DNA from 2 places in the Nonomuraea sp. B19D2 genome. Region 1 is predicted to be linked to the other one. Evidence: riboswitches for the same ligand, from Rfam matches in the RefSeq annotation. Region 1 holds a riboswitch; the other holds the start of a gene.

Region 1 (3,198 bases):
CAAGCACGTCATCCCGTACATGCGGCGCCAGGGCAAGGGTTCGATCATCAACACCGCGTCCTTCGTGGCCGTCATGGGCTCGGCGACCTCGCAGATCTCGTACACGGCGTCCAAGGGCGGGGTGCTCGCGATGACGCGCGAGCTGGGCGTGCAGTTCGCCAGGGAGGGCATCAGGGTGAACGCGCTGTGCCCAGGACCGGTGAACACGCCGCTGCTGCAGGAGCTGTTCGCCAAGGACCCGGAGCGGGCACAGCGGCGGCTGGTGCACGTTCCCCTGGGGCGCTTCGCCGAGGCGTCGGAGATCGCGGCGGCGGTGGCGTTCCTGGCCAGTGACGACGCGTCGTTCATCACGGGTAGTGAGTTCCTGGTGGACGGCGGCATCTCCGGCGCCTACGTCACGCCGCTCTAGCTCTGGGGGATCATCGTGCAGCGTCCCGTCATCGGCATCACGTCGTACGTCGAGCCGGCGAACTTCACGGTCTGGGCGGACATGACCGTGGCGCTCCTGCCGTACATGTACGTGGAGCAGGTCGTACGCGCCGGCGGGCAGCCGGTCGTGCTGCCGCCCGCCGGCGAGCCCGCGCGGGTCCTGGAGCGCCTGGACGGACTCATCCTGGCCGGTGGCGGGGACATCGACCCGGCGAGGTACGGTGAGTCGCCCGGGGAGCACACCGGCTATATCCGGAAATTTCGTGATGAGTCGGAGTTTGCCGTGATCAGTGCGGCCCTCGACGCGGGCCTGCCGTACCTGGGCATCTGCCGCGGGCTCCAGGTGCTCAACGTCGCCCTCGGGGGCAGCCTCCACCAGCACCTCCCCGACGTGGTCGGGCACGCGGGCCACTCCCCCGCCCCCGGCCGCTTCGGTCCCATGCCCGTCACCGCCATGCCCGGCACCCGCGTGGCCAAGGCGCTGGGCGCCGACCCCGTGACGGTCCCCCACTACCACCACCAGGCCATCGACCGCCTCGCGCCCGGGCTCACGGTCGGCGCCACCGCCGGCGACGGCACGATCGAGGCGGTCGAGCTGGACTCGGCGCCCTTCGCCGTGGCCGTGCAGTGGCACCCGGAGGCCGCCGAGGACTGCGCGCTCTTCGAGGCCCTCATCGCCGCCTGCTGACCGCAGGACCCATGGCGACCGGGCGGAAAGCCGCCATTCACTTGAGGAGTCCATCAGCGGCCTGAACGCGACAACACCCCCATCACAGCACTAGGCTGACGGACATCACCGGCAAAACCGCGCGGGAGAGCACCCTGACAGCCGGTCAGGGTCCCTGAAGGAGCAAGCCCTCCCCGCAAACCTCTCAAGGCAAAGGACCGCGCGGCTGAGGTGACCTCTGGAAAGCAGGCCTTTGGGGGCCTCGCCGAAGGTGAAAGTCCGGCAAAACTCGGGCGAAGCTCTCAGGCATCGATGACAGAGGGGGAGGATGCTGGCATCCAATCCTGTCCAGAGGTGCGACAAATGTCCCGACCAACACCGCTACGAGACGTTCACCAGAGCCTCGGCGCCACGCTCACCGACTTCGCGGGGTGGCTCATGCCGCTCCGGTACGGGAGCGAGTCCGCGGAGCACAACGCCGTTCGGCAGGCGGCCGGGCTGTTCGACCTCTCGCACATGGGCGAGATCTTCCTGACCGGGCCGCAGGCGGGCGAGGCCCTCGACTACGCGCTGGTCGGCCACCTGTCGGCACTGACGCCCGGGCGGGCCAGGTACACCATGATCGTCAACGAGCGCGGCGGAGTGCTCGACGACCTCATCGTCTACCGGCTGGGGGACGGAGAGTTCATGGTCGTAGCAAACGCCTCGAACTACGAAAAAGTCGGTAATGAGCTGATAGAGCGTACGAAGGCGTACGACGTGGTGGTCGAGGATCGCTCGGACCAGTACGCGCTGATCGCCGTACAGGGGCCTCGGTCCCAGGAGATCCTCGCCACGCTCACCGACGCCGACCTCGACGGGCTCAAGTACTACGCGGGCCTGCCCGGGCTGGTGGACGGGCGGCAGGCGCTCATCGCCCGCACCGGCTACACCGGCGAGGACGGGTTCGAGCTGTTCGTCGCCAACCAGGACGCGGTGCCGCTCTGGCACGCGCTCATGGCGGCGGGCGAGCCGTACGGGCTCAAGCCCGCCGGCCTGTCCAGCCGCGACACGCTCCGGCTCGAGGCCGGCATGCCGTTGTACGGCAACGAACTCAGCGCCGAACTGACCCCGTTCGACGCGGGGCTGGGCAGAGTGGTGAAATTCGACAAGCCGGGCGACTTCGTCGGCAGGTCGGCGCTCGAGGCGGTCAAGGACGACACGCCGCGACGCCGTCTCGTCGGCCTGGTCGCGCGGGGACGCCGGGTGCCGCGCCACGGCTACCCGGTCACCAGGGACGGCGCCGTCGTCGGCGAGGTCACCAGCGGTGCGCCCTCCCAGACCCTGGGCAGGCCCATCGCGATGGCCTACGTGGACACCGGCGTCGAATCAGGCCTGGCCGTGGACATCCGGGGCAGCCAAGAACCTATGGACCTGGTAGAGCTGCCCTTCTACAGGAGGAACAAGTGAGCAACATCCCTGACGACCTGAGCTACACCAAGGAGCACGAGTGGGTGGCGGGCCTCGACGACGGCATCACTGTGACCGTCGGCATCACGGCCTTCGCCGCCGAATCCCTTGGTGACGTCGTCTACGTGCAGCTCCCCGAGGTCGGCTCGAACGTCGAGGCGGGCGACTCCGTGGGCGAGGTGGAGTCCACCAAGTCGGTGAACGAGATCTACACCCCCGTCGGCGGTGAGATCGTCGAGGTGAACCAGGTCGTCGTGGACGACCCGAGCCTGGTCAACAGCGACCCGTACGGCGAGGGCTGGATGTTCCGGGTGCGCGTCGAAGGCGAGCCAGAAGAAGTGCTCTCCGCCGAGGAGTACACGGCGCTCACCTCGGGCGAATCCTGATCCGTTTTCCCGGGGCCCCTCGCTGGGGCCCCGGCCCTGCATGAGAGGCGCCCATCAATGGCGATCAGCGTCTTCGACCTCTTCAAGATCGGCATCGGCCCGTCGAGCTCCCACACGGGAGGCCCGATGGCGGCCGCGCACAAGTTCGCCCGCGGCCTGCACGACGACGGCCTGCTCTCGCAGGTCGCGCGGGTCGAGGCCATCCTGTACGGCTCGCTCGGCCTGACCGGCAAGGGCCACGGCAGCGACAAGGCGGTCCTGCTCGGC
Region 2 (3,198 bases), on a different contig from region 1:
TGGTCGAGCAGACCGTCGCACCCATACTCAAACGGCGGGCTCCCGGCGCCATCGGGGAGGCCGATGAGGTCGCGAGGGAGCTTTCCGCACTGTTGCTCGATTTGCACGCATCCCTTGTGCGGTCGGGGATCCGGTCCGTCCTGGGGCGCTGAGACCCTGTCGAGCTGGGAGGCGGAGGCGCGGTCCATGCCCGCCGGGTGTTACGTTGAATTGCAGTAGCCAGTCAGCAGAAGCGACGAGCCAGATAACTGTGCCGGGTGACCGGTCAGGAATACGGAGCAGCCCGTGTTGCAGATGGAGGTCGTGGGCGTTCGAGTAGAAATGCCCACAAATCAGCCGATCGTCTTGCTCAAGGAGGCACACGGGGAGCGGTTCCTTCCTATATGGATTGGCATGACCGAGGCGACCGCCATCGCCCTGGCCCAAGCGGAGGAGCCCCCGCCGCGGCCGCTCACCCACGACCTCTTCCGAGACGTGCTGAGTGCTCTGGGCGTAGGCCTGCGAGCGGTCAACATCGTTGCCCTGCGCGACGGCATCTTCTTCGCCGACCTGGTGTTCTCCAACGGCGTGGAGGTGAGCGCGCGCCCGTCCGACTCGATCGCGCTCGCCCTGCGCACGGGAGCGCGCATCTTCGCCAGCGAGGAGGTCGTCCAGGAGGCCGGGGTGATCATCCCGGACGACCAGGAGGACGAGGTGGAGAAGTTCAGGGAGTTCCTTGACACGATCACTCCCGAAGACTTCGGCAGGGCGGGGTAGGTATTTCGGTGCATTTACGCTTCACGACGCGCCGAGCCGGATCGTTGACTGAGCATGGTCGCGGTCCTACGGTGCAAGTGAAACCCGTGGCCGCCCTTTACGAACCCCCAGATCAGGCCACGGGATGAGAGAAAGCCGGAGGTCCGCGTGGCGGTCAGCAGCGGCGAGGGAAAGACGGCCGGCCAGGAAGATCCGGTACGGCGCGAGAGCGCGCGGCAGCGTGCCGGGGAGCAGGGCCTGCTCTTCGACGAGCAGCCGGCGACGCTGCCGGCCGACATTGGATACCGCGGGCCGACGGCCTGCGCGGCGGCCGGCATCACCTACAGGCAGCTCGACTACTGGGCGCGCACGGGCCTCGTGGAGCCCACGATAAGAGCCGCGCAGGGCTCGGGCTCCCAGCGGCTCTACAGCTTCCGCGACATCCTGGTGCTCAAGGTCGTCAAGCGGCTCCTCGACACCGGGGTGTCGCTGCAGCAGATCCGCACGGCCGTGCAGCATCTGCGTGACCGCGGGGTGGCCGACCTCGCGCAGATCACGCTCATGAGCGACGGCGTCAGCGTCTACGAGTGCACCTCGGCCGACGAGGTGATCGACCTGCTCCAGGGCGGTCAGGGCGTGTTCGGCATCGCGCTCGGCCGGGTCTGGCGGGAGGTCGAGGGATCCCTCGCGGAGCTGCCGGGGGAAAGAGCGGCGGTCGAGGACACCGTCCCGGCCGACCACCCCGCTGACGAACTCGCCCGGCGCCGCCGCGCGCGACGCATAGGCTGAGCGCGAACCCCGCCGCCTGCGTGGGCCCCGAACGGGGCCCCTACGCGCGGGCCGACTAAACGTGCCCTGTCGTGGAAATTCGTCCGTAACGGATAGGGTTGTAATCTAGGACAGCAAGGCTGACGACCCCGTGCGGGAGAGTCTCTGGAGCCTGAGGGCTCCGGGGCGCCGAAGGAGCAACCCTCCCCGGAATCTCTCAGGCACCCCGTACCGCTCGGGCGAGGCAACTCTGGAAAGCAGGCGCACCCGCCAGGCGCGTCTCACCGACGGTGCAAGCCCCGTTCGCGGGGTGAAGCTCTCAGGTCGCGGTCCCGCCGCGCTGACAGAGGGGGAGATCCGGCACTCGCCCGCGCCCTGGCGCCGGTCTCCAAAGCCTCGGGAGGCACTTTCCATGACCGACCTGTCAGCTCCGCCGTTCTCGTCCAGACACATCGGCCCGTCGGAGTCCGAGCAGCAGCGCATGCTCGAGGCCGTGGGCTTCGAGTCCGTGGCGGACCTGGTGGCCGTGGCCGTTCCCGAGGCCATCAGGGCCAAGGACCGGCTCAAGCTGCCCGCCGCCATCGGCGAGGCCGAGGCCATCGCCGAGCTGCGCGCCCTGGCCGGGCGCAACCGCGTGCTCACCTCGATGATCGGCCTGGGCTACTATGACACGGTCACGCCCGCCGTCATCCGCCGCAGCCTGCTGGAGAACCCGGGCTGGTACACCGCCTACACCCCGTACCAGCCGGAGATCTCGCAGGGCCGCCTCGAGGCGCTGCTGAACTTCCAGACCGTCGTCTCCGACCTGACGGGCCTGCCCGTCGCGGGCGCCTCCCTCCTCGACGAGGGCACGGCCGCCGCCGAGGCGATGACGCTGGCCCGCCGCGCCGGCAAGTCCAAGAGCAACGTCTTCGTGGTGGACGCCGACGCGCTGCCGCAGACCAAGTCCGTGCTCGCCACCAGGGCCGAGCCCCTCGGCATCGAGCTGGTGGAGCACACCCTCGACGGCGAGCTGCCCGAGTGCTTCGGCGTGCTGGTGCAGTACCCGGGCGCGTCGGGCCGGCTGCGTGACTTCCGCGCAGTGGCCGCCGCCGCGCACGAGGCGGGCGCGCTCGTCGTGGCCGCCGCCGACCTGCTGGCCCTGACGATCGTGGCCGCGCCCGGCGAGCTGGGCGCCGACATCGCGATCGGGTCGTCGCAGCGGTTCGGGGTGCCGTTCGGGTTCGGCGGGCCGCACGCCGCGTACATGTCCGTACGCGAGGGCCTGCAGCGCCAGCTTCCCGGCCGCCTGGTGGGCGTGTCGGTGGACGCCGACGGCGACCCCGCGTACCGGCTCGCCCTGCAGACCCGTGAGCAGCACATCCGCCGCGAGAAGGCCACCAGCAACATCTGCACCGCGCAGGTCCTGCTCGCCGTCATCGCCGGCATGTACGCCGTCTACCACGGCCCCGAGGGGCTGCGCGGGATCGCCCGGCGGGTGCACCGGTACGCCGTGGCCCTGGCCGGCGGGCTGCGCGAGGCGGGGCTGGAGGTCGTGCACCGCGAGTTCTTCGACACCGTGCTCGTGCGCGTGCCAGGCCGGGCCGCCGCCGTGGTCGCCGCCGCCGCCGAGCAGGGCGTCAACCTCTGGCAGGCCGGCGACGACCACGTGTCCATCGCCTGCGACGAGAAGACCGGGGCCGCCGAGCTGACCAA

Evidence for each region. A riboswitch is a leader RNA that binds a small molecule or an ion and turns the genes downstream of it on or off. The one in region 1 is predicted to bind glycine.
Region 2: linked by a shared signal. The riboswitch ahead of gcvP (aminomethyl-transferring glycine dehydrogenase) and the one ahead of gcvT (glycine cleavage system aminomethyltransferase GcvT) in region 1 are both predicted to bind glycine.

The regions. Positions count from the first base shown of each region.
Region 1 is NZ_JBEFAK010000010.1:35,023-38,220, forward strand. Features, by position in the region: gene ABN273_RS19910 (3-oxoacyl-ACP reductase) at 1-409, shown strand, start outside; gene ABN273_RS19915 (gamma-glutamyl-gamma-aminobutyrate hydrolase family protein) at 425-1,117, shown strand; glycine riboswitch at 1,230-1,327, shown strand; glycine riboswitch at 1,328-1,425, shown strand; gene gcvT (glycine cleavage system aminomethyltransferase GcvT) at 1,460-2,545, shown strand; gene gcvH (glycine cleavage system protein GcvH) at 2,542-2,931, shown strand; gene ABN273_RS19930 (L-serine ammonia-lyase) at 2,989-3,198, shown strand, end outside.
Region 2 is NZ_JBEFAK010000031.1:50,834-54,031, reverse strand. Features, by position in the region: gene ftsR (transcriptional regulator FtsR) at 1-152, shown strand, start outside; gene ABN273_RS40345 (bifunctional nuclease family protein) at 286-756, shown strand; gene ABN273_RS40340 (MerR family transcriptional regulator) at 904-1,524, shown strand; glycine riboswitch at 1,648-1,747, shown strand; glycine riboswitch at 1,748-1,860, shown strand; gene gcvP (aminomethyl-transferring glycine dehydrogenase) at 1,916-3,198, shown strand, end outside.